4 regions of the Lentilitoribacter sp. JB5-8 genome follow, and region 2 is predicted to be linked to each of the others. Evidence: predicted binding sites of a transcription regulator. Region 2 holds the regulator's gene; each other region holds the start of a gene.
What was found. The regulator LexA, encoded in region 2, represses DNA repair genes until DNA is damaged. The targets are predictions, from matches to a motif close to TGTTCNNNNTGTGTTCNG.
Positions count from the first base shown of each region.

Region 1: the regulator LexA is predicted to act here: its motif matches at 3,174-3,191, upstream of recA (recombinase RecA).
Region 3: the regulator LexA is predicted to act here: its motif matches at 2,012-2,029, upstream of ACZ1GZ_RS02820 (ImuA family protein).
Region 4: the regulator LexA is predicted to act here: its motif matches at 3,081-3,098, upstream of ACZ1GZ_RS06990 (PA0069 family radical SAM protein).

Region 1 covers NZ_CM146332.1:2,875,324-2,881,296, forward strand. Annotated here, with positions in the region: gene alaS (alanine--tRNA ligase) at 1-1,777, opposite strand, end outside; gene recA (recombinase RecA) at 2,020-3,114, opposite strand; gene ACZ1GZ_RS14110 (carbohydrate kinase family protein) at 3,346-4,260, shown strand; gene ACZ1GZ_RS14115 (pseudouridine-5'-phosphate glycosidase) at 4,275-5,183, shown strand; gene ACZ1GZ_RS14120 (YiaD family glycine zipper/OmpA-like lipoprotein) at 5,276-5,926, opposite strand.
Region 2 covers NZ_CM146332.1:2,406,571-2,412,543, reverse strand. Annotated here, with positions in the region: gene trpD (anthranilate phosphoribosyltransferase) at 1-325, shown strand, start outside; gene trpC (indole-3-glycerol phosphate synthase TrpC) at 335-1,138, shown strand; gene moaC (cyclic pyranopterin monophosphate synthase MoaC) at 1,135-1,629, shown strand; gene ACZ1GZ_RS11830 (molybdopterin molybdotransferase MoeA) at 1,634-2,845, shown strand; gene lexA (transcriptional repressor LexA) at 3,201-3,914, shown strand; gene ACZ1GZ_RS11820 (ComEC/Rec2 family competence protein) at 3,935-5,973, opposite strand, start outside.
Region 3 covers NZ_CM146332.1:584,266-590,238, forward strand. Annotated here, with positions in the region: gene ACZ1GZ_RS02815 (Y-family DNA polymerase) at 1-1,060, opposite strand, end outside; gene ACZ1GZ_RS02820 (ImuA family protein) at 990-1,988, opposite strand; gene ACZ1GZ_RS02825 (DUF2164 domain-containing protein) at 2,103-2,339, opposite strand; gene ACZ1GZ_RS02830 (CoA transferase) at 2,377-3,732, opposite strand; gene ACZ1GZ_RS02835 (citrate/2-methylcitrate synthase) at 3,816-4,940, shown strand; gene ACZ1GZ_RS02840 (TetR/AcrR family transcriptional regulator) at 4,951-5,544, opposite strand; gene ACZ1GZ_RS02845 (anthrone oxygenase family protein) at 5,626-5,973, shown strand, end outside.
Region 4 covers NZ_CM146332.1:1,462,477-1,468,449, reverse strand. Annotated here, with positions in the region: gene ACZ1GZ_RS07010 (tetratricopeptide repeat protein) at 1-1,076, shown strand, start outside; gene ACZ1GZ_RS07005 (4-(cytidine 5'-diphospho)-2-C-methyl-D-erythritol kinase) at 1,069-1,944, shown strand; gene moaB (molybdenum cofactor biosynthesis protein B) at 1,960-2,508, shown strand; gene ACZ1GZ_RS06995 (glycosyltransferase) at 2,515-3,033, opposite strand; gene ACZ1GZ_RS06990 (PA0069 family radical SAM protein) at 3,164-4,318, shown strand; gene ACZ1GZ_RS06985 (ribonuclease HII) at 4,617-5,252, shown strand; gene ACZ1GZ_RS06980 (hypothetical protein) at 5,258-5,596, opposite strand; gene ACZ1GZ_RS06975 (F0F1 ATP synthase subunit B) at 5,687-5,973, opposite strand, start outside.

The DNA of each region.
Region 1 (5,973 bases), 470 kb from region 2:
TCTCAGATACAAGAGAGCCTTTTTGCGCCACATGCTCACCAAGCACCTGACGAAGGCTTTCATGCAATAAGTGCGTTGCTGAGTGGTTACGGCAAATATCAGCACGACGTTCAGCATTAACTTCCAAACGTCCAGCATCGCCAGTTTTGATCGAACCATTTTGCAACACACCATGATGAACAAACAAGCCATCTGCTTTTTTCGATACAGAAGAAACCTCTGCAATAGCACCGTTTTCAAAGATAACTTGACCGCTATCTCCAACCTGACCACCCATTTCAGCGTAGAACGGTGATTGGTTAAAGACCATATCAACTTTCTGACCTTCAGAAGCGGTTTCAACTTCAGCACCATCCATCGCAATTGCATGAACAACGCCTTCGGCAAGGAGTTTGTCATAACCCAAAAATTCAGTTGGACCCACGCGATCAAAGACAGAGAACCATACGGCTTCAGAAGCTGCATCGCCAGAACCAGACCAGTTCGCACGTGCTTCAGCTTTTTGCTTTTCCATAGAGGCATTAAAGCCATCAACATCGACTTCAATTGAGCGTGCACGCAATGCATCCTGCGTCAGATCAAGCGGGAAGCCATAAGTGTCATAAAGCTTAAATGCAACATCACCTTTCAGCTCATCACCTTCTGACATGCCATCCGTTGCTTCATTAAGCAACTGAAGCCCACGACCAAGCGTGCGCTGGAAACGCACTTCTTCGATTTCAAATGTTTCTTTGATCAAGTCTTCTGTTTGACGTAATTCTGGGAACGCGTCACCCATTTCTAGCACCAAACTTGGAACTAGCTTATGCATCAAAGGTTCTTTTGCACCCAAAAGATTCGCGTGACGCATCGCGCGGCGCATAATACGGCGTAGCACATATCCACGACCTTCATTGGACGGTAATACCCCATCAGCAACCAAGAAGCTACAAGCGCGCAAGTGATCTGCGATCACGCGATGGCTTGGCAATTGATCACCTTCCGCTTTCACACCCGTTGCCTCTTCTGATGCACGAATGAGTTTTTCAAACAGATCTATTTCATAATTATTGTGTTTGCCTTGCAATACAGCGGCAATACGCTCAAGCCCCATACCTGTGTCAATTGATGGTTTAGGTAGATTCAAGCGTTCATCTGATGAAACCTGCTCATATTGCATGAAAACAAGGTTCCAAATTTCGATAAAGCGATCACCATCTTCTTCAGGAGATCCTGGAGGCCCTCCCCAAATGTGGTCACCATGATCAAAAAAGATTTCAGAACATGGACCACAAGGACCTACATCGCCCATGGACCAAAAGTTATCACTTGTTGAAATGCGGATAATTTTCTCATCAGAAAAACCAGCAACCTTTTTCCAAAGATTCGCAGCTTCTTCATCTTCTGAGTAAACAGTCACAAGTAGTTTATCTTTAGGAAGACCATATTCCTTCGTGATCAAATTCCACGCATGCGTAATGGCTTGCTCTTTAAAATAATCACCAAAGGAGAAGTTACCGAGCATTTCAAAGAATGTATGATGACGCGCCGTATAACCAACATTATCCAAATCATTGTGTTTACCGCCAGCGCGTACACATTTTTGCGATGTCGCGGCAGTTTTATAAGGGCGTTGCTCAAGGCCAGTAAAGACGTTCTTGAACTGAACCATGCCGGCATTGGTAAACATCAATGTTGGATCATTTTGAGGAACCAGTGAGCTTGAAGATACAACTTCATGCCCTTGTCCCTTAAAGTAATCTAAGAAAACCGATCTAATATCGTTTACGCTACTCATATCCGTCTTAAACTCCGCTAGCTACGAGTGCGTGAAAATTTGCACCCCATGCTGATCAATCATCGATTTTTCTTAAATTCGAAAACCAATTATATCAACCATATAATGCCGCTTCGCAGGTATTCTAAGAGAAAATCATATATTTTTAGGTGTCGGCTTGAATGTTCGGTCTCAAAAACCAAAAAAGCCACCCAATATAGGTGGCTTTAAGTTTTACTTTTTGCACTTGAGGTGGGTTGAACCTATTTCTCACCACCAGCAGCAACATCATCTTCTTCTTTACCGCCTGAAGGATCGTCAAGCAATTGCTCAGCGATAAGACCCGCATTCTGGCGCAATGACAATTCAATCTCATCAGCAACTTCGCGATTATCAGCGAGGAACTGCTTCGCATTTTCCCGGCCTTGCCCCAAACGCTGACTATTATAAGAGAACCAGGAACCTGACTTTTCAACGATCCCAGCCTTTACACCAAGATCAACCAATTCACCGGTTTTGGACGACCCCGCTCCATACATAATATCAAATTCAACCTGTTTGAATGGAGGCGCCATTTTATTTTTAACAACCTTCACACGTGTCTGGTTACCCACGATTTCATCACGATCTTTCACAGCGCCAATGCGGCGAATATCAAGACGGACAGATGCGTAAAACTTAAGCGCGTTACCACCTGTTGTGGTTTCAGGAGAACCAAACATCACACCAATCTTCATACGGATCTGGTTGATGAAAATCACCATGCAGTTTGATTTTGCAATAGAAGCCGTCAACTTACGAAGCGCCTGGCTCATAAGACGAGCTTGAAGACCAGGAAGGCTATCACCCATCTCACCTTCAATCTCAGCACGCGGCGTTAAAGCAGCAACAGAGTCAATAACCAAAACATCAAGCGCACCAGAACGCACAAGCGTATCTGTAATTTCAAGCGCCTGCTCACCGGTATCAGGCTGAGAGATCAATAAGTCTTCAAGGTCAACACCCAGTTTACGAGCATAAACCGGATCAAGCGCATGTTCCGCATCGATAAAGCCGCAAATGCCACCATCTTTTTGCGCTTCTGCAATTGTTTGCAACGCAAGTGTTGTCTTACCAGAACTTTCAGGACCATAAATTTCAATAATTCTGCCCTTAGGTAGTCCCCCAATACCAAGCGCAATATCCAGACCAAGCGAACCAGTTGAAACTTTTTCAATCTCAACAACATTCTCATTTGATCCAAGCTTCATAATTGAGCCCTTGCCATATGAGCGCTCAATTTGAGAAAGTGCTGCATCTAGCGCTTTACTTTTATCCACCGATTTTTCCTCTACTAGTCGTAAGGAGTTCTGTCCCATGATCTGATACCTCTAAGTTTAAAACCAACCGCTTTGTTCAAGCGCCAACTTAACTTAAATGTACTCTATTTGTTCTCATTTGACAACACCCAATTAAGTTATTGCAATATAACGATAAAAACACTTTTGTTCTTTTTTTGTACACGGCAATATTCTAAATCTGTTCAATCCTAACCATGTACATTAAACTTGCTGGGGTGATGATATACGATTCGTGAAAGGTATATAGTTTTGAATTCAGTTTTAGTAATCGGGGGCGCCCATATCGACCGAAAAGGTGCCATGACTGAAGACTATATTGCAGGTGCCAGCATCCCGGGAACCGTTGAAGAAGTTATCGGTGGCGGTGCATTTAATGTTGCTGCCAACTTATCTCGGCTTGGGCTTGATGTTACTTTTATTTCTCCACGAGCAAATGATGGGAATGCAAATCTGGTTTCAAATCAGATTGGTCTACAGGATATCAATGATTGTCCGGTTATATGCGATGGTAACACCCCCAGCTATACAGCACTGATTGATCGACATGGTGAACTTGTTGCCGCTCTTGCTGATATGAAATTGTATGACGACTTAACCCCCGCATCCTTTCTTAAAGATGAAACCATCAAGCAGCTCGAAAGTTCTCGCATCTTGATCACAGATGCAAACTTACCTGAAGATATTCTCATAGAGATATCAAGAACAATACATGATGATTGTCATTGGTATGCAATTGCCGTCTCCCCTGCCAAAGTTGTGCGGTATCTAAAGGTCATGAAGCGGATAAATTGTCTGGCAATGAATATGAATGAAGCCAAAGCAATCGTTATGAATACATCACAGGCTGAATTAAAAACCTCACTGGAAGCTTTGGGTCTACGCGGCGCGATTATAACCAATGGAGCAGATGAGATTACAGGATTCTTACAAGGCTCAGAGCACATAAGCCTCAAACCAAAACAAATTGATAAAATTATAGATGTCACTGGCGCTGGTGATGCCACATTGTCCGGATTTGTTACACAAGTTGAAGATGGTCATAATATTCAACAAGCTTTAGAGTTTGGAATGGCTGCAGCGCGGTTGACAATCACGATAAACGGTGCACAACACCCTCTTCTTTCACACGACCTTGTTCAAAAAGAACTTGAACAATCCCAATAACAAGGTAGCCACAAATGCAAACTCAATTAGATATTACCTATAGCGCTGAAGTTGCGGATGCACTTTCAAAAAATGCGCCCATTGTAGCGCTTGAATCGACAATCATAACGCATGGTATGCCTTGGCCTGGCAATTTTGAGATGGCAACAGGTGTTGAACAGCTTATTCGAGATAATGGCGCAACGCCGGCAACTATCGCGGTTTTAGATGGCAAGTTACATGTCGGGCTGGAACGCGAAGCCATTGAACAACTAGCAAAAACACCCGATGCAATGAAATTATCCAGAGCGGATTTCGCATTTGCCATTGCGCAAGGAAAAACGGGGGCAACAACAGTGGCCGCAACGATGATGGCCGCCCATCAAGCTGGTATCTTTGTCTTTGCAACAGGTGGCATTGGCGGAGTTCACCGCGGTGCCAGTGACAGCTTTGATATCTCGGCTGATTTACAAGAGCTTTCGAGAACCCCGGTTATTGTTGTTGCAGCCGGTGCAAAGGCAATTTTGGATGTGCCGAAAACTCTGGAAGTTTTAGAAACCAATGGCGTTCCCGTGGTCACACTTGGCCAGGATGAATTCCCAGCGTTCTGGTCTTCAAAATCAGATCATGCATCCCCATTACGTGTGGATAATGTTGAAGATATCGCAAATTTTGAACATGCCCGACGTCGTTTTCAGGACCACGGCGGAATGCTGGTCGGCAATCCTGTTCCGCAGGACGCTGAAATCCCTCAGGATGAAATGAGCAGTTTTATCGAGCAAGCGCTTAAAGAGGCAGATGATCAAAAGATATCAGGTAAGGACGTGACACCATTTCTGCTTGCCCGGATTTTTGAATTAACAAACGGCAAAAGCTTGGAAACGAATATCGCCTTAGTGCGCAATAACGCAAAAGTCGCAGCACAGATTGCCTGCTCGCTTTAAGCCAGAATTCTTAAAAAAACCGGTGTACTTAAACAAAACCCCGGTGATCAGTTGACCACCGGGGTTTATTTCATTCTGTAAAGTTTAACCGACTATGACAGTGGAGAAAGTTGAATTTCTACACGACGGTTGGCCGCACGACCCGCATCGGTGCTGTTGTCAGCAATCGGACGTGTTTCACCAAAGCCAAGTGTACGGAAGCGGCGCGCGTCCACACCAGACTGGGATAGATAGCTTGCCACAGATTGTGCGCGCTGAGTTGATAGCGTGAGATTGTACTGATCTTCACCTGTGGAATCTGTGTGTCCGTAAACATCAACCAAAGTTTTGTTAAACTTGTTCACAACAATCGCAACACCGCGCAATGTGTTTACAAATGCCGGCTTAATTGCTGATTGTCCTACATCAAACGTAATATTTGATGGCATATTGAGAATAATCTGATTGCCGTTACGTGTAACGGTTACCCCAGTGCCCTGAAGTTGTGCACGAAGCTCAGCTTCCTGTTGGTCCATGTAATTACCAATCGCACCACCTGCGAGCAGACCAATACCAGCGCCAATCAGCGCATTTTTACGATCATCGCCACCAGCAAGAAGACCAAGACCAGCACCAGCTGCGGCACCAAGGGCAGCACCCTTTGTTGTATTGTTGACCTTTTGCTGACCAGTGAACGGATCAGTTGTTGTACAAGAAGCAAGGACCGCGCCTGCCATAAGAACCGAAATAATCTGGGCTTTCATAAAATTCCCCTTCATAGAATTTGTTTGGGATCACCTATCACCTTCAA
Region 2 (5,973 bases):
AAGCCAGATTTCAGCACTTAAAAACGGTGAGATTAAAAGCTTCACACTTACGCCTGAAGATGCTGGCCTTAAAAAGGTTGATGTATCTGAACTTATCGGTGGCGATGGGGCTTACAACGCTAAAGCGCTTACAGATGTGCTTAAGGGCGCGAAAAATGCGTATCGTGAAATTGTATTGTTAAACTCAGCGGCATCTTTGATCGTTGCTGAAAAAGCAGATGATATTCGTGAAGGCGTAGAGATTGCCGCAAAATCTATCGATAGCGGCGCAGCGCTTGGTAAGCTTGAACAACTCATTTCCACATCAAATAGACTGGTGGCTTAAGAAGTAAATATGTCAGACATTCTACAAAAAATTGAAGCTTATAAGCGTGTTGAGATTGAACAGGCAAAATCTACAGTGTCTCTGGTTGAGCTAAAGGCTCAAATCAACGATGTTGAAGCGCCGCGCGGTTTCATGCAAGCGCTTTTGAATAAAAAGCAAAACGGTCAATATGGCCTTATTGCAGAGATCAAGAAAGCCAGCCCGTCAAAAGGTTTGATCCGTGAGGACTTTAATCCTCCAGAATTGGCAAAAGCTTATGAAGCTGGTGGTGCTGCATGTTTGTCTGTTTTAACCGATACGCCATCTTTCCAAGGTGCTCCTGAATTTTTAACCGCTGCGCGCGGTGCATGTTTGCTCCCTGCCCTTCGTAAGGACTTTATGTTTGAGCCTTACCAAGTTTATGAAGCGCGAGCTTGGGGTGCGGATGCGATCCTGATCATTATGGCCAGCCTTTCAGATGATGAAGCAAAACGTCTTGAAGATTGTGCGCATGAGCTTGGTATGAATGCACTTATCGAAGTTCACGATGAAGAAGAAACAGAGCGTGCTCTAAAACTCGATAGCCGGTTATTGGGTGTGAATAATCGCAATCTTCGTACGTTTGAAGTTTCGCTTTCAACATCTGAACGCTTAGCAACCATGGTTCCAGATGATTATCTGCTTGTTGGTGAGAGTGGAATTTTCACTCATGAAGACTGTCAGCGGCTGGAGACGTCTGACATCTCAACATTCCTTGTTGGTGAGAGCTTGATGCGAAAAGAAGATGTGACGTCCGCAACGAAATCACTGCTTTTCGGGGATGCAACTGTATGAGCGAGGTCAAGCTCACCCATTTAGCCGAAGATGGATCGGCTTCCATGGTTGATGTCGGCGATAAAGCAGACACCGTGCGCGAAGCCATTGCTCAAGGTACGATCACCATGAAACGGGAAACGCTGGATCTCATCCTTAAAGGCAACATGAAAAAAGGTGATGTGATTGGTGTTGCGCGCATTGCAGGGATCATGGCGGCAAAGCAGACATCAAATCTCATTCCTCTTTGTCACCCACTTATGTTGACCAAAATTGCCGTAGACATTGAAGAAGATACGTCGCTTCCTGGTCTTCGCGTTCAATCAACAGTTCGCTTATCGGGCAAAACCGGTGTTGAGATGGAAGCATTAACAGCATGCTCGGTTGCGTGTTTGACGATCTATGACATGGCGAAAGCTGCGGATAAAGGCATGGAAATCGGCGGCATAAAGCTGATGAAAAAGACCGGTGGTAAGTCTGGCGAATGGACCGCAAATAGCGAGGTCGAATAGCGCTATGGCTCTCTTGCCTGTTGATCAAGCACTTGAAAAACTGCTGGATGGTGCTGAGCCAAAAAGCACTGAAATGATGCCAATCTCGCAATTGCGCGGTCGGATTTTAGCCACAGACCTTATTTCCAAACGCACGCATCCACCTTTTAATGCATCCGCGATGGATGGTTATGCTGTTAAGTTCAAAGACGCGAGTGAAATTGGCGCAACGATTAAAGTTATCGGCGAATCTGCGGCAGGTCACGGATTTCACGGTACATTTGAAGATGGCGAGAGTGTCCGCATTTTCACAGGCGCACCCGTTCCCGCTTCTGCCGATACAATTCTCATTCAGGAAAACACTGAAAAGCTCGAAGATGGATTGATCAAGGTCACTGCACCTGCGCAACCTGATCGGCACATTCGGCTTGCAGGTGTCGACTTTTCCAAAGACGATGTGCTTTTAAAGAAATATCGTGAGTTGGACTATTCTGCGATCACACTTGCTGCCAGCATGAATTATGCTGCAGTTGAAGTTTTTCAAAAGCCATTGATATCAGTATTAGCGACCGGCGATGAACTTGTATCTCCAGGTGAAGAACCGGGCATAGATCAAATCATCGCGTCAAATGCTTTTGGTGTCATGGCTATGTGCGAAAGCGCTGGTGCTGATGTGATGGATCTGGGTATCGCGCAAGACAAATTAGATGTGATTAAAGCATCGGTGCAAAAAGCTCTGGATAACAATACCGATATTTTAGTGACAATTGGTGGTGCATCTGTTGGCGATCATGACCTTGTTCAGCAAGCGCTGACTGAAATGGGTATGCAGCTCAATTTCTGGAAAATTGCCATGCGCCCAGGAAAACCGCTCATGTATGGCACATTGGGTAAAATGCGCTTTATCGGCCTGCCCGGCAACCCTGCCTCAAGTTTGGTGACCGGTTCACTCTTTTTAGCGCCGCTTGTGCGCAAACTTGCAGGCCGGACAATAACCACGCCCATAACAACAGCGAAATTGACTGTTGAACTGCCTGAAAATGATCATCGGCAGGAATATATGCGGGCGCAAATTCAAACGGATGAGCTTGGTGAGCGCATTGTAACCCCGTTTAAGCGGCAAGATTCGTCGCTGGTACGTGTTTTTGCTGATGCCAATGGGCTTTTGATTCGTCCGCCAAACGCAAAAGCTGCCTCAAAAGGCGATATTTGTGATGTGATCCTGTTTGAAAACTAAGTTTTTTAGAATTTTTTTCGACTAAGATGCAAACATCAATGAGATACCTAAAAATTCACACCCCTTGTTAGTAGGTGATCTTTTCTCGTTGAATAGAGTTTTTAAACGGATACTTATTTATATAACAATAACAGACACTTATACTTAAAAAACAACCTGTAATTGTTCTCAACCTAGAACAAAGCTCACTTAATTCCGCTTATGTTCTGGTATAATTCTACCTTTGTTCAAGAAATACTAAATCTCATCTTGTCGATCGACCAAGTTTTGTTAATTAATTATTTACTATTGCAGAACACAAATAGAACATATATGCATTGTTCATGGTTTGTTTCTAACGTGATGAGGTTTTGATATGTTGACACGCAAACAACAGGAACTGCTGTTTTTTATTCATGAGCGCATGAAGGAAACAGGGATTCCGCCCTCATTTGATGAAATGAAAGACGCGTTGGATCTGGCATCAAAATCCGGCATTCATCGTCTCATCACAGCTCTTGAAGAGCGTGGGTTTATCAAACGCCTTCCTAACAGAGCGCGTGCACTTGAAGTGATAAAGCTTCCAGAGAGCTATCAATCGACAACGCCCCCTCCTCGCGGATTTAATCCAAGTGTTATTGAGGGAAGCAAAGATAAAGTCGAGCCAATCCGTTCAAAACCGCAAGAGCAAATGGAAGACAATGGGTCATTAAGCGTGCCTGTTATGGGACGCATTGCAGCGGGTGTGCCGATCTCAGCTATTCAACATACGACGCACAACATTACCGTTCCGACAGACATGCTTGGTGGTGGCGATCACTACGCGCTTGAAGTTAAGGGCGATTCCATGATCGATGCTGGCATTTTTGATGGCGATACAGTTGTGATCAAAGACGCAAATAATGCAAACCCTGGCGACATTGTCGTTGCACTTGTTGATGATGAAGAAGCAACGCTTAAAAGGTTCCGCCGCAAAGGTGCGTCCATTGCCCTTGAAGCTGCAAACCCTGCATATGAGACGCGTATCTTTGGGCCTGACCGCGTGAAAGTTCAGGGCAAATTGGTTGGCTTGATCCGACGCTACAACTAATGCATATTTTGACGGACCGCTTAATTGTTGGTCCGTTTTAATGTTTGACCATCTGGCAACCAATACTCATCTGCGCGCCAATTAAAGTATCTTTGAATAGTCCAGGGACGCACAGCGTCTCCAACAGCTGTTTCAACTCTATACGCATTCCCATTACGAGCTGAATATAATGCCATTGAGCCACTCTGCTTTAAGTCATAGCGGCTGATAATCATTTCAGTAGCGCATTCGTTCCTTAAAGCGCGGTTTACCCCAAACGTTGTCACGATAATATCCGCAAACTGGCAAGCAGCGCGCATATGTTCCGTCTTTCCAAGCGTGGTTATGATCTTACCGTTATATTCGTTCACACAAAAATGGGTGTTAAAACAACGAAACGCAGCATCACCTTTAATCAATATTTGTAGATCTTCCCGGCGGGCATTTTGTGAGTCAAAGCCAATGTCAGCCGTATTTATTAATTGCGGTTTTTCAAGCTCAAGCAAATGCGCACTTAGCCACTGATCTACGATAAAGCTTGATGGACGGGATCGATTAACGAACAACGTTTTATCCTGGCGGACACCAATAAGCTTTCCGTCTTCGCTAATGAAAACATCCGGGATGTTAATCGGTAAGACAAAAGACAAAGCCAATCCCACCACGATTGATAACAGCCCTATATGTTTGATGGAACTTCGAAACAGTACAAAAACGATAAAGCCTGCAACCAAAAATGCTATAACTATGGGAATTGGTTTACCTGTCTTGAGCTCTCCACCCAATCCAGAAACCCAGTTTGCAAGGTAAATCACAACATCTATTGATTGGCCCAATCCCGTTAAGGGCAACCATTCAAGCCCATAAGGCATGAGTAACATGGAGAGTAATGCAAGCGGCATCACGAGAAATGTAACCACAGGCATCGCCAAGACATTTCCCAACAGACCATAGCCTGCGAGTTGATGAAAATGAAAACTTGAGAAAATGCCTGTTGCGAGCCCTGCAATCAAAGCTGTCATTCCTAGCCCAAACACAAACTGAACCGTTCTGTACAAAAAAGTTTCTTTAAAATACACCGTCGATCGCTCGTAGTGGTTTAGTTTTATCCGCGCCCAGGCGGAATAAACTGATACGAGTGCTGTTGCCGCGGCAAAGGACATCTGGAACCCAGGTGTCGTTACGCTTGAGGGTTTTATTAAAATAATGATGATGGCGGCTATTGCTACATTTCGAAGGGTTATGGCTGGTTTATCGAATATGGTTGCCCCCAGCATAATCACCAACATAAGCCAAGCGCGTTGGGCGGAAATTGGCGCGCCGGATATAACGAGATAAGCGCTTGCAGCTGACAATGCGGCCACTGCCGCAAGCTTTTTAACCGGTATGGCCTGAACAAGCGATGGAAAGACGCTGAGCAAAGCCCGAATTGTTAAAAACAAAGTGCCAGACGCTAAAACCATATGAAGACCAGAAATCGCTAATATATGGGCAAGACCGGCATTGCGGAGCGCTTCGACAGTTTGCTCGCTAATTGCCTTTTTATCGGCAATAATTAAGGCAGATGATATCGCTGCGGCATCACCACTTAAATGATTGTTTATGCGGTTTGAAATCTTTGATTGAATGGCACCAACAAATAACTCAAATCTGCTTTTTAATGGCAATTCGTTGGCTTTGATATTCCCAAGTGAAATGGGTGATCCAAGCATAAACCCATATGCACCGATATCATTGATATAAGCACCGAATGCAAAATCATATCCGCGTGGATACACAGGTCCCGATGGTCGCGTTAATCTTGCTCTTGTTTGAATGATCTCACCGACATTGAGTTGGCCATCTCCCCCGCGCGCGACCAATTGAACCTTTTGCGGTGGTCGCTTAATGGTGGGTTTAGATGTTGAATTGATCAATATCTTGTAGCGCGGCGTGCCATTTGTCCCAAGGCTTTTGGATAAAACAATGCCTTTTAGATTTGTGGTGACATCACTATCGAGCAAAACCGTGGACTTTTTCATCTCAAAATTTGCGGCAAATGCACCGATGAAAAACGCGGATAAAAGTAGTAAAATGAACT
Region 3 (5,973 bases), 1.8 Mb from region 2:
CAAACCCCATACCCGCATCTGCCTCATCATAGATCGCGGCTAACTTTTGCGAAAATAAAGCTCTTATGCGTTTAGCATCGCGAGACGGAGCAGAAAGGCCAATCATAATTTTGCGCACAACGCCATCCATGCGAAACAACATGAGCATAAATTCTTGCCCCGCCTGACCTCGCTTTTCCAAATCCGATCGCAGCGCATTTGATAATTGCTCAATACAAGTTTCAATATCCTCCTGCCGCCCAATAGGTTCAGCCAATCGCCGCTCAACTGATAAATCAGAGACAGGCAAACGCGGAGAGACCGGTTCTTCTTCCTGCCCCAAAGCCTGATCAAGACGTTTTAAAAGCAAAGGACCAAATCGGCGCATCAAGGGTTTGCGCGGCGCGGATAATATATCTTTAACTTTTTTGAGCCCAACACGATCAAGCGCTAACAACATATCAAGCGGTAAACGCAAAGCGGCCATTGGAAACTGACGAAATCGCGCTTCAAAATTATCCCAATTCATGATCGCAGTTTCTGCTTTATGCTCATGCAGCGCATATTGACTGCTAAATTCTCGGGCCATTTCTCGAGCAAGCCCCCACGCTAAACCAGGCGTGGGAGCAATCGAGCCTTGGGCGTAAATTCCCATTTGATCAAACCGCGAAATAATATCTTTCAGCATCTCAGCTTCACCGCCAAATAAATGCGCGCAGCCAGTAATATCCAAGAACAACCCTTGCGGCTTTCCAAAGGGTGCATCAAGACCAATGAGAGGCGTATAGCGATCCGCCCAATCAGCCAACGCATTTAGAAAGGCTAAATCCGCCGCATCATCGCTGGCAATGATATCAAGGTCGGGGCATATCGCCCGTGCTTCGGTGACACCTTGGCCTTCGCGCAATTTATGCGCCTGAGCAGTCATATCAAGAGCTGCCAACCGCATGGCACCCTTTTGCTTTGCCACACATACCATGGGCGCAAATTTGGCTATCTCACTTTGTGTTTTATCCGAACGCCACGACGCGCCCCATCTCAGCCGCTTGATCCGATCCGTTGCCAGATAGGGAAATGCCACCGCCAATATCCGGCGGTTGCTCTTGATAAAAATCGACTGGGTTGGAAGAGATGTCCTTGGGTCTTGCGGTGAAAGAGTGGCTGTCATTGTTCCATTCCAAAATGAATGATTGCGGTGCTGGGTTTTTGCTTTTTTCTAAGGTGATCTGAAAGGCTGGGTTTGAAAGACTGTTTGAAAACGCCCTTTTTGATGGCAGAGCCCGCAATGCTGCCGGTGCGGATTGCACACCAATGCGCAAACGCGCAGCTGTTGCCTCTTCTTCTCCGGCTTGCCGCAATAAGAAAAACGGACGTCCCGAACTTTGTGCGCGTAAATGCAAACGCCGCGTACCGGCCATATCAAGACTTTGCGGATTGCCCCTCACTTCCAAAATGGTTGCCGCAACAGATTTTTGTTTAGCCGTCAATTCAGCAACCCAAAGCGCATCATGTAATGAGCGCGGCTGGATAAAAAGACATGTCGCAGGGTTAATGCCGAGCGAGATCAAACCTGGTGGATATATTTGCCCACCTTCAAGACGCGATGATGTTTCGCTGATAAAGATAATCGGCAAATCTTCATTATGCTTTTGCTTTAAAAAGCTCTGCATTTGATGCGCCAAAATCCAGGTAAAGGCACTTGCCGCACCTGTTTGTCGCGTTTCCTGGGATCTAAGTTCTGTTAACGCACCAAGATTAATTCCACCTGATAAAGCGGTATCTAAAGCTGGGTCATCAAATTTAAGAATGTCCTCATTATGCCTATTACTTTCATATTGTTTTGGTAGCGTAACGAGATTTTGTGCATTATCTTTGTCTGACTTAACGGATTGCGCAAACGAGGTATTATCAAAGCGAGCTGTAGATCGCTTTTCAATTTTAGCTATCTTGTGTCGAAGACAATTTAAATCTTCACGCGCCAGACTTTCGCGCATTTGATGCTGTCGCATTGCACGTTCACCCCGTTTTATAATGTTCACTATTTGTTCTAATATAGATTCCAGAAGATCAAAAAAGAGTCAAGCATATTTTAAGGAATAAATTCCTTGCTGTATTTTGCGAACTTAGCGGATCTCAGGTTCATAAAGCGTGACATCAAGCTCTTCGATCTTCTCCATCAGAAAGTTTCGCGCATCCCCAATAGCTTGATTATATTGACTGGGACCAATGTGTTTAAGCATGAAATCAACAACTTCTGATGATTGAAATTCGCTCAACTCATGATCAAACTCATCTGCGAAAAACCCACATAAGGCACGCGCAATATCTGTTTTCCGCTCATCGCTTAATTCTAAGCCCATATCATTCACTCCCTGAGATCAACCATCAAAACGCTACTTAAAACTCAGCGCGTGATTGATGCAAGAGGCCAGTAGGTTTTGACCAGAAAGGTTTGATCTCATCTATATGAAGCGGCGATTTTAATCGTCTAACAGGACCCAAAGGTGTTTTTTCAATATCAGGCGAAAAATCTTCAATGGTCTCAGTCATCGGATCAGCACCAAACTGATCTTGTGCTGTGGTTTTCAAAAGTTCCGCTGTACGCGCTAGGGATAAACGCGCAGAAGAGGCTTCACCAAAATCGCGCAATCGAGACAAACCACGTAAGGCACTAGCCGCAATGAGATAGCCCGTCGCATGATCAAGTGCCTGCACGCTCATAGGACGAGGTTTAGGACCATGAGATATTTCCATGCCTTTTGCAGCTATTCCGCAACTCATCTGCACCAAACTGTCAAATCCGCGCCTGTTGCGCCAAGGGCCTGACCAGCCATAAGCATTGTGAGCAATATCAATCAAAGACGGATTAAGCGCTCTTAAGCTTGGTCCATCAAGACCAAGACGTTCCAGTGCATCCGCGCGATAACCATGAATAAACACATCGGCCTGTGAAAGCAGAGTTTTTAAATGCGTAAGATCTTCCAAAGACTTCAAATCTAACGTTGCGCAATTTTTCCCCGGGATCATATCAATAATATGTTCGCCCTCATCCCAACCTTTGGGGTCAATGCGCAAAACATTGGCGCCATAATGAGCCAAAAAACGCGTCGCCACTGGCCCGGCAATGATCCGCGTTAGATCAAGAACCTTTAAACCTTCCAATGGGCGCGCTGGACGTGGTTTATGATCAAGTTCACCACCGATAAAATGCTGCCAAGCGATTAACGGCTCTTCAGACAATGCCACACCTTGCGGATGGATTGCCCAATCGTCAGAACTCATCATCCTTGCCGCCGCACCGCCATTTTCAACAATCATGGTTTCAAGTTCATCGCCTTGATAATTTGCAACCTTATTCGCAATCCCTGCGCGATCCAAATCACCCAGAACTTTTGTAACGACCTGGCGATGATGCGGCGCATTGGTATGTAAACGAATAAATCCACCGCGGGTTTGATAATCTCCCGCCAAATCATCCCAAGGCGATGACAACGCCCAACCCTTTGGTCGCACAGAACTCGAAAACCAGCGATAGGCCAGATGCTGATCAACATGAATTCGACCCCGATATTGCGCGCCAAAAGCATAATGCGCGAGTGCAAGACCAGCCGCAGCAATAGAACTGGAGGCAAGGGATGTCACCGAAAACACGTCAGATGACATGGCATGAGCGTTTTTCACGTGAATCATTTCGCCTTGTCGCCAATCATCGGCAAAATTCAAAGCATCTAAAATGGGTTTCATCAGAGCCATGAGAGCACCTTTCATAAACTGAACTGTTGATGAAAAAATCGTCGTAACTTGACAGATCGTCAAGATTGATCAACATAATCAACATGAAAAAAGATCAAGATGTCTTTACACTCAGCGCCAAAGAGGTGTGTGAAACCCTTAATATTTCACGCCAAACGCTCTATGCATATGTGAGCCGCGGCAAGGTGCGGGCCAATGCGCAACAAGGCGATGCACGCAAAAGTCTTTATCACGCGCATGATGTTGAAACACTGCTAGCGAGCAAAAAACGTGGTCGATCACGCAGGGCAATTGCAAAATCAACCCAAAGCTGGGGTGAACCGGTTCTGCGATCAGAGATTAGTCACATTGATCAGGGAAAGCTCTATTACAGAGGGTATGATGCGATAGAGATGTCCAAAGAGGCAACTTATGAAAATGTCGCCAAGCTCTTAATCAACACTGATCTGAAATTTGATCCAGACTTCAAATTTGTCCCTATCGAGGGCAAAAATGCCTTTGTGCGGATGTTAGCGGCAGCGACACATATTTTAACGACGAATTATCCGCTAGAAGAAACAGAGCGCAACGGGTTTATCCTTAAATCTCTGCTTGCAGCCATTTGCCAGATCGAAACGCTGGCAGACGAACCATTTCATGTTCAACTCGCAAAATATTTCTCTCAAGATGATGATTTTGCTGACATTGCACGGCGTTGCCTGGTTTTATGCGCCGATCACGAGCTTAATCCCTCAGCTTACACCGCACGTGTTGCAGCCTCAGCACATGCAAGCACCGAAGCCTGTATCTTAGCAGCGCTAGCAAGTTTTTCTGGAACACGGCATGGGTCCATGACCTCAATGACAAGATGGTGGGTGGGGCGAGCTGCGATGAAAACCGGCGACGAAAAGGCTGAATTTATCAAAACCATCAAAAACCCACCGGGTTTTGGTCATCCGATTTATCCCAAAACAGATCCGCGCGCTGAGGAATTGCTTAAATATTTTGATTTGCCAGAAGGTTGGGGTGAGATCGTATCAGAAGTTGAAAAAACATATGGGCTATATCCTAATATTGATTTCGCACTGGCCGCCATGGAAAAAAGCCTCGGATTGCGACCCAAAACCGGCCAAACACTGTTTGGCTTTGGGCGCGTGATCGGCTGGATCGCACATACCGAAGAACAGCGCGAAAGCGGCAAGCTCATCCGGCCACGCGCATGGCGTTAGCGTTGATAGTTCAAGCAAATTTGAGAAGATGATCCAAGGCCTTTCGCGTTGTGGTCTTCAATTCTGTTTCATTTGGTGCAGGCATCACACCAATGGCACGCCGAATTTGTAGATCTCCAATGAGCAAATTCATGTAAAGACGTGTAACTTCATCTAAAGATAGATCACCGAATGTGCCCTGATCTTTGATCTGACCAAGGACCTTTGAGATCAGCGGCAAAACACGTTCGCGCCCAACCTTTGATAAGGCAATTCCAAGTTCTCCGCTCGCATCCGCAGCCGCAGCACGATTGAGCGCAATCGCACGATCACTTGTTACAAGCCTTACAAGTTTGAGGCTGATATCTTCTAATATTTGCATAGGATCGCGATGGGCTTCGAGGTCTTGGGTCAAACTCGCATAAACATCATCTGCATTGCGGATCACCATCGCCTGAAATAAGCCTTTCTTATCACCATACCAGCGATAGAGCGTTTCGTTTGATGCTTTTGCACGTTTGGCAATCGCGAGCATTGAAATATTATCATAGCCTTTTTCATCAATTAGCGCATAAGCCGCTTCTTCAATTAATCGCCGTCGTTCTTTTTGTGCACTTTCACGCATAATCACCTCGCTTGACAATTATCGTACACTAAATTACGGATATGTAAATACGTACATATAATTACGCTTTTTGAGGAAATTATGAAACATCTATTGAAAACTACGGCTTTCACATCCACGCTTTTATCCGCCGCAATATTTGGATTTTTCTATGCCTGGGTCAGCTCAACTATGTGGGGGCTCGACCAAATTGACAGCGAAGTTGCCATTCAAGCTATGCAAGGCATGAACGCATCCGTCCGAAATGCCATATTCGGCCTCATCTTTTTCGGAACAACGCCAGCTTTGCTCATCACATCTGGCATTGCTGCCTCTCTAAAACTCAAAAAACTTGCGCTGATATTCGCGTTATCAGGCATGATCTATTTATTCGGTGGTGCAGTGCTCACATTTACAATCAACGTGCCGATGAATGAGCAGCTTGCGCTG
Region 4 (5,973 bases), 940 kb from region 2:
CGATTGAAGGCGATAAAGATAAAGCGCTTGCTGCACTTGATCTAAACCCCAACATTCGCGCAGGGTTTTCGCCCGCCGATGCCTTGGCGCAACGGATAGAAGCCGGTGAAAATGTTGAATTCCCGGTTAAAACGGCACAAGAAGGTGCAGCATATGCGATTTACGCAATTGCGGGTGCGCTCAACAATGGCCAAAGCCAGGAAATTGTCGGGCTCTACCTTCAGCTAGCCCGTGCACTTGATCCTGATAACGCAGAGATTTTAGTATTGTTGGCAGATGTTCAAGAGCAACTTGATAAGCCTGAAAAAGCCATCGAGACATATCGAATGGTTCCTGAAGATTCACCAATGCGCCGACTGTCAGACTTGCAACTTGGGCTTAATCTTGCAGATATCGGCAATATTGATGAAGCGATTGAGCACATTGAAGGCATTATTGAAAAATACCCGCAAGATATTCGAGCCTATGAAGGTTTAGGCCGTATTTTAGCGCGAGAAAAACGCTATCTTGAAGTCGTTGAAAATTTTGAGCGTGGCATTAAAGCAGTTGGTCCTATCCATAACCGTTCACATTGGAATATGTTCTATCGCTTAGCCATTGGTTTTGAACGCTTAAAAGAGTGGGAAAAGGCAGAACCTGCATTTTTAAGATCACTTGAATTATCTCCAAACCAACCGGATGTGATGAATTATCTTGGCTACTCCTGGATTGATATGAATATCAAACTCGAAGAGGGTATGGATCTCATTCGTGCAGCTGTCGAAGCGCGACCAAATAGCGGATATATTGTCGATTCCCTGGGCTGGGCATATTACCGTCAGGGACAATACGAAAACGCAGTTCGCGAATTAGAACGTGCCGTTGAATTATTGCCCAATGATCCAACAATCAATGATCATTTAGGTGATGCATATTGGAATGTCGGGCGTAAAATCGAAGCGCGTTTTCAGTGGCAACGTGCATTATTGAACATGTCTGATTTTGACGAAAGTCTGATCCCTGCTATTGAAAAGAAGATCAAAGACGGAATGCCTGAGAACAACACTGAAAGTGCATCCACGTCCTCTGATGGATAAGTCGACGTTATCTCTAACAGCTCATGCGAAAGTTAATCTTGCGCTTCATGTAACGGGCCAGCGTGACGATGGCTATCATTTGATCGAAAGCCTTGTTGCTTTCACTGATTTTGGCGATCAGATTACCGCCACACCTGCTCAAGAAAATAGCTTTGAGCTCTGTGGCCCATTTGCTCATGTGCTGGATGGTCACGATGACAACTTGATTGTCAAAGCACGCGATATGCTGGCAGCGCATGCCCATCAGAACGGATTTCAAACAACGCCAGTATCGCTCATATGTGAAAAAAACCTGCCTGTCGCGTCTGGCCTTGGGGGCGGCTCAGCCGATGCAGCAGCTGCGCTCAACATTCTAGTCAAACTTTGGGATCTTGATATCTCAGAGATTGAGTTGGAACGTATGGCACTTGATCTTGGGGCTGATGTTCCCATGTGCCTTAAAAGCCGTGCACTTATTGCGAAAGGTATTGGTGAGGAGATATCACTTGTAGCGCCGTTCCCTAAAGGCAATATTGTGCTTGTTAATCCGATGGTTCAAGTGTCAACTCCGGTTGTTTTCAAAGCGCTTGAAACAAAACGAAATGGGTCTTTAAGCTCGCCAACACAAATCCATAGTTTTGATGAATTGGTGGCTGTTATCGCCCAAAACCGCAATGATCTCCAAAATCCCGCAATTCTTTGCTGCCCTGAAATTGCTGAATGTCTTGATAGGCTGGAACAAACCAAACCTTCATGTGCGCAAATGTCGGGTTCCGGTGCCAGCTGCTTTGCGCTATATGAAGACAATGAAAGCGCTTTTCGCGCAGAACAAATCATCAAAGATGCGCATCCAGATTGGTTTGTGAAGACAACTCAATTGCTTGGGTAATGAAGGGAAAAACTGATGGCTGGGATTGATGAAAATCGAGCGTTCATCGCCGTTAAAATAGCAGTCTTAACTGTTTCAGACAGCCGTTCCCTTGATGATGATAAATCTGGTCTTACGCTTGCTAAGCGTATTGAAGATGCAGGACATATCCTTGTCGATCGCGATATCGTCAAAGATGATAAAGGAAAGATCGCTGCACGCGTGACGTCTTGGAGTAAGGATGATGGTATTGATGTCGTTATCACCACGGGTGGAACGGGCTTTACCGGACGGGATGTCACCCCAGAGGCGCTTGAGCCTTTATTTGAAAAACACATGGATGGGTTTTCGCATGTTTTTCATTCGATCTCGCAAGATAAGATTGGTACATCCACCATTCAATCGCGCGCAACCGCTGGCTTGATTAATCAGACTTTTGTCTTTGTTCTGCCCGGTTCACCCGGTGCTTGCAAAGACGCCTGGGATGGGATTTTAAAAAACCAACTCGACTACCGCCATATGCCATGCAATTTTGTGGAGATTATGCCTCGGCTTGATGAACACTTAAAGCGTGGTGCAAACTAGCTGGGGTTAAGCCATAAGCTGTGAATAGCTTGCTGGCACCATTTCGCATCTTAACTTTACGGCTCTTGATCCATTAGCAATACTCTCAAGTGATTTCCCATTTTTCACATGATTTGCAAATTCACGTTTAGGCATGAGTAGGCCATATTCCAGTGGCGAAGATTTGCGCAACAAGCGCTTTAAGAATGGCAAACGATAATTGACCGATGGCGACATCTTCGCAGATGTTTGTCCATTATTAATATGCTCAGTGAATGCCTCAATCCACCCGTGAAGAGGTTTTGCACCAGGCTCGATAAGCATGATCCATTCACTTCTTATATTCGCAGGAAGTTTATCAAGGTCTTGAGATGAATAAAGATTGCAGCCAGCAGCGTCAGCAACCGTTGCTGTGCCATCTGATGAACCATCATCAACAATGGATACATCGCTGATAATTCCCTCGACAGCTCCGCTGACGAGTGCACTCAAAGTCTTTGCTAATTCTGCCTCTTGATTATGGCATTGAATAATAACTGAAATCATAGATTTCTTTTATCTAAGGCTGACAAATATTGCAATGCACCAATTATTGTTCTTGTTTTGTTCTATTTTTCATGCTAGGAATATATTCAAGGTTGGCGACTCATAAAAAATAGAGCGCAGGGAGATAAATATGAACGAAGCAGGACGGCACCACACCGAGTTTGATATTCCACATGGTTCGGATATCAATCGCCAAATGCTGGCTGACCAATCTATTCAAATTGATCATTCGCGTAGGCGTGGGCGTGCAGCTGGTATTAATCCAAGTGGTCGGTTTGAATTGCATACGCATCATGTTTTTGATGATGGATGGAATAATCTTGAAACGCTTGAGCCGTTTAAAACAGAAGTTCAAGTAGAACGTTCGCGATCTATCATCACTCGCAACACCTCCCCTGACCTCCCATTTGATCGCTCCATTAATCCTTATAGAGGATGCGAGCATGGCTGTGTTTATTGCTTTGCGCGCCCCACTCACGCAAATATGGGGTTGTCCGCCGGTCTTGATTTTGAGAGTAAGCTCTTTGCTAAACCCGATGCTGCTCGATTGCTCAAGCGAGAATTATCAAAACCCAATTATCAACCCAAAAGCATTGCCATTGGTACCAATACAGATCCCTATCAACCCATTGAAAAAGATATGCGCATTATGCGACAAATCTTAGAAGTCTTAGCAGAAGCCAAACACCCTGTTGGTATTGTAACAAAGTCTGCACTTGTCTTGCGCGATATTGATATTTTATCACAAATGGCACGTGATGGTTTAGTGCGTGTTGCGATGTCGGTAACGACGCTTGATCGTAAACTTTCACGCTCTATGGAACCGCGTGCTTCCACGCCGACCAAACGTCTTGAAGCTATGCGCACTCTGTCAGATGCTGGCATACCCACTTCAGTGATGGTGGCACCTGTTATACCTGGATTGAATGATTTTGAGATCGAGCGTATTCTTGACAGCGCGCATAATGCTGGCGCTGAGCAAGCATCATACGTACTTTTACGCTTGCCTCAGGAAGTCAGCCCCATTTTTAGAGACTGGCTATTACGGCACTACCCTGATCGATATCGTCATGTCATGTCGCTTGTTAGATCGATGCGTGGCGGTAAGGATTATGATGCGGAATTTGGCAAACGCATGCGCGGTGCGGGCCCTTACGCTTGGCAAATTAGCAGACGTTTTGACATGACATGTAAGCGCCTTGGTTTGGGTAAACGCATGCCATCACCAAGAACGGATTTATTCGTCAAACCTGAGGGAGAGAATGTTCAGCTTTCGCTGTTATAAAAGCTTCCTCATATGAGCCATTACATCATGAGAGATCGCGCCATAGATCTAAGCATGATGTGATCAGCGCAAAAGTTGAAATGCCGCCAACTATTTTGACTTTGCGTATATGGTTCTGACCCTAAATCAGAACCTGAGATATATTATAGTCATTTGTCCCCGACTATCTTATATCAACTGCCTTTTATCATGATGATATCAAGAGCGATTAGCTCGGGCAGTAACCTCTTGCGAGAATTGACGTGGATGTGGCATGATCCCCTAACAAAATGCGCATCCACGTCGGTTCTTCAATCTCATGCCCCAATCAGAATTAGATTTTGATCTGTCAAAAGGTCCAGATTTTAGCTCAGAACTTAAAGCTAAAAATCAAGGTTATTGGCCGGTGGCCGGTTTAGATGAAGCTGGACGGGGTCCACTAGCAGGACCTGTTGTTGCCGCTGCGGTGATACTGGATGAACATAATATTCCAGAGGGTCTAAACGATAGTAAAAAATTAACTGTGAAGAAACGCGAAGTTTTATTTGATGAGATCATGAGAACTTCACATGTCGCGATATGTTCAAACTCTGCTCAAATAATAGACAGAACAGACATTCGAAAAGCGAGTTTGGACGCTATGCGCAGATCTCTACATGCCTTGGCGAAAAAAACCCAATACGCATTGGTTGATGGCAGGGATGTCCCATTTGGCATGAACGTTCCAGCAGATGCATTGGTCAAGGGAGATGGCCGTTCACTCTCAATAGCGGCAGCATCTATAGTGGCGAAAGTTACTCGAGATCGCATGATGGAATACGCATCAAAACTATATCCAGAATATGGGTTTGAAAAGCATGCAGGCTATGGCACCAAAGCTCATAGAGATGCCATTATTGAATTTGGCCCCTGCCCCATTCACCGCTTTAGTTTTAAACCAATCCGTAAAGACTAATTGCGCTATTTATTTTTTTGATAAACGTTACCATCGATTTCCAAGACATCGACACTAAACGTATCAATCATCGGAAATTCAGCCATAATATTATCAAGCAGCGCTTTGGAAATTTCAGCTTTGCGAGCGCGTGAGCGACCATCTAAAAGATGAGCTGTGACATGGATGAAGTCTTTCGCTCCATTTCCGTAATATGCATTTAAAATAGAATGCGCGCGTATTTTGATCGCTTCAGGACGTATACAATCAAATTTACAGCACACCTCATAGGTCGACTTTAGCGCCTGATCTAATTGATCATTATCAATTGAATTTGCTGAATATTCTAAAACGACATGAGGCATATAAATCTCCATAAAACAAAGGCCCGATGGATGAACCATCAGGCCTTGAGTTTATATATTGCTTGTTAAATACAGCAAGAAAAATCGAAACTAGTTCAAACGATCTTTGACTTCAGCCAATGATGATTTGAACAAACTTGATTTTGTTGAAGCTGTCACTTTATCACCGATAAGCTTTTCAGCCGCAGTGATCGCAACTTCAACAGCAGATGCGCGAACTTCGCTCACTGCGTCTTGCTCAGCCTGAGCAATCTTTTGCTCAGCAAGTGCTTCGCGACGAGCCACATATTCTTCTGACTTAACGCGAGCTTCTTCTTTAAGCGTGTCAGCTTCTTTTTTAGCTGCAGCGACGATGTCTTCAGCTTCTTGTTCAGCTT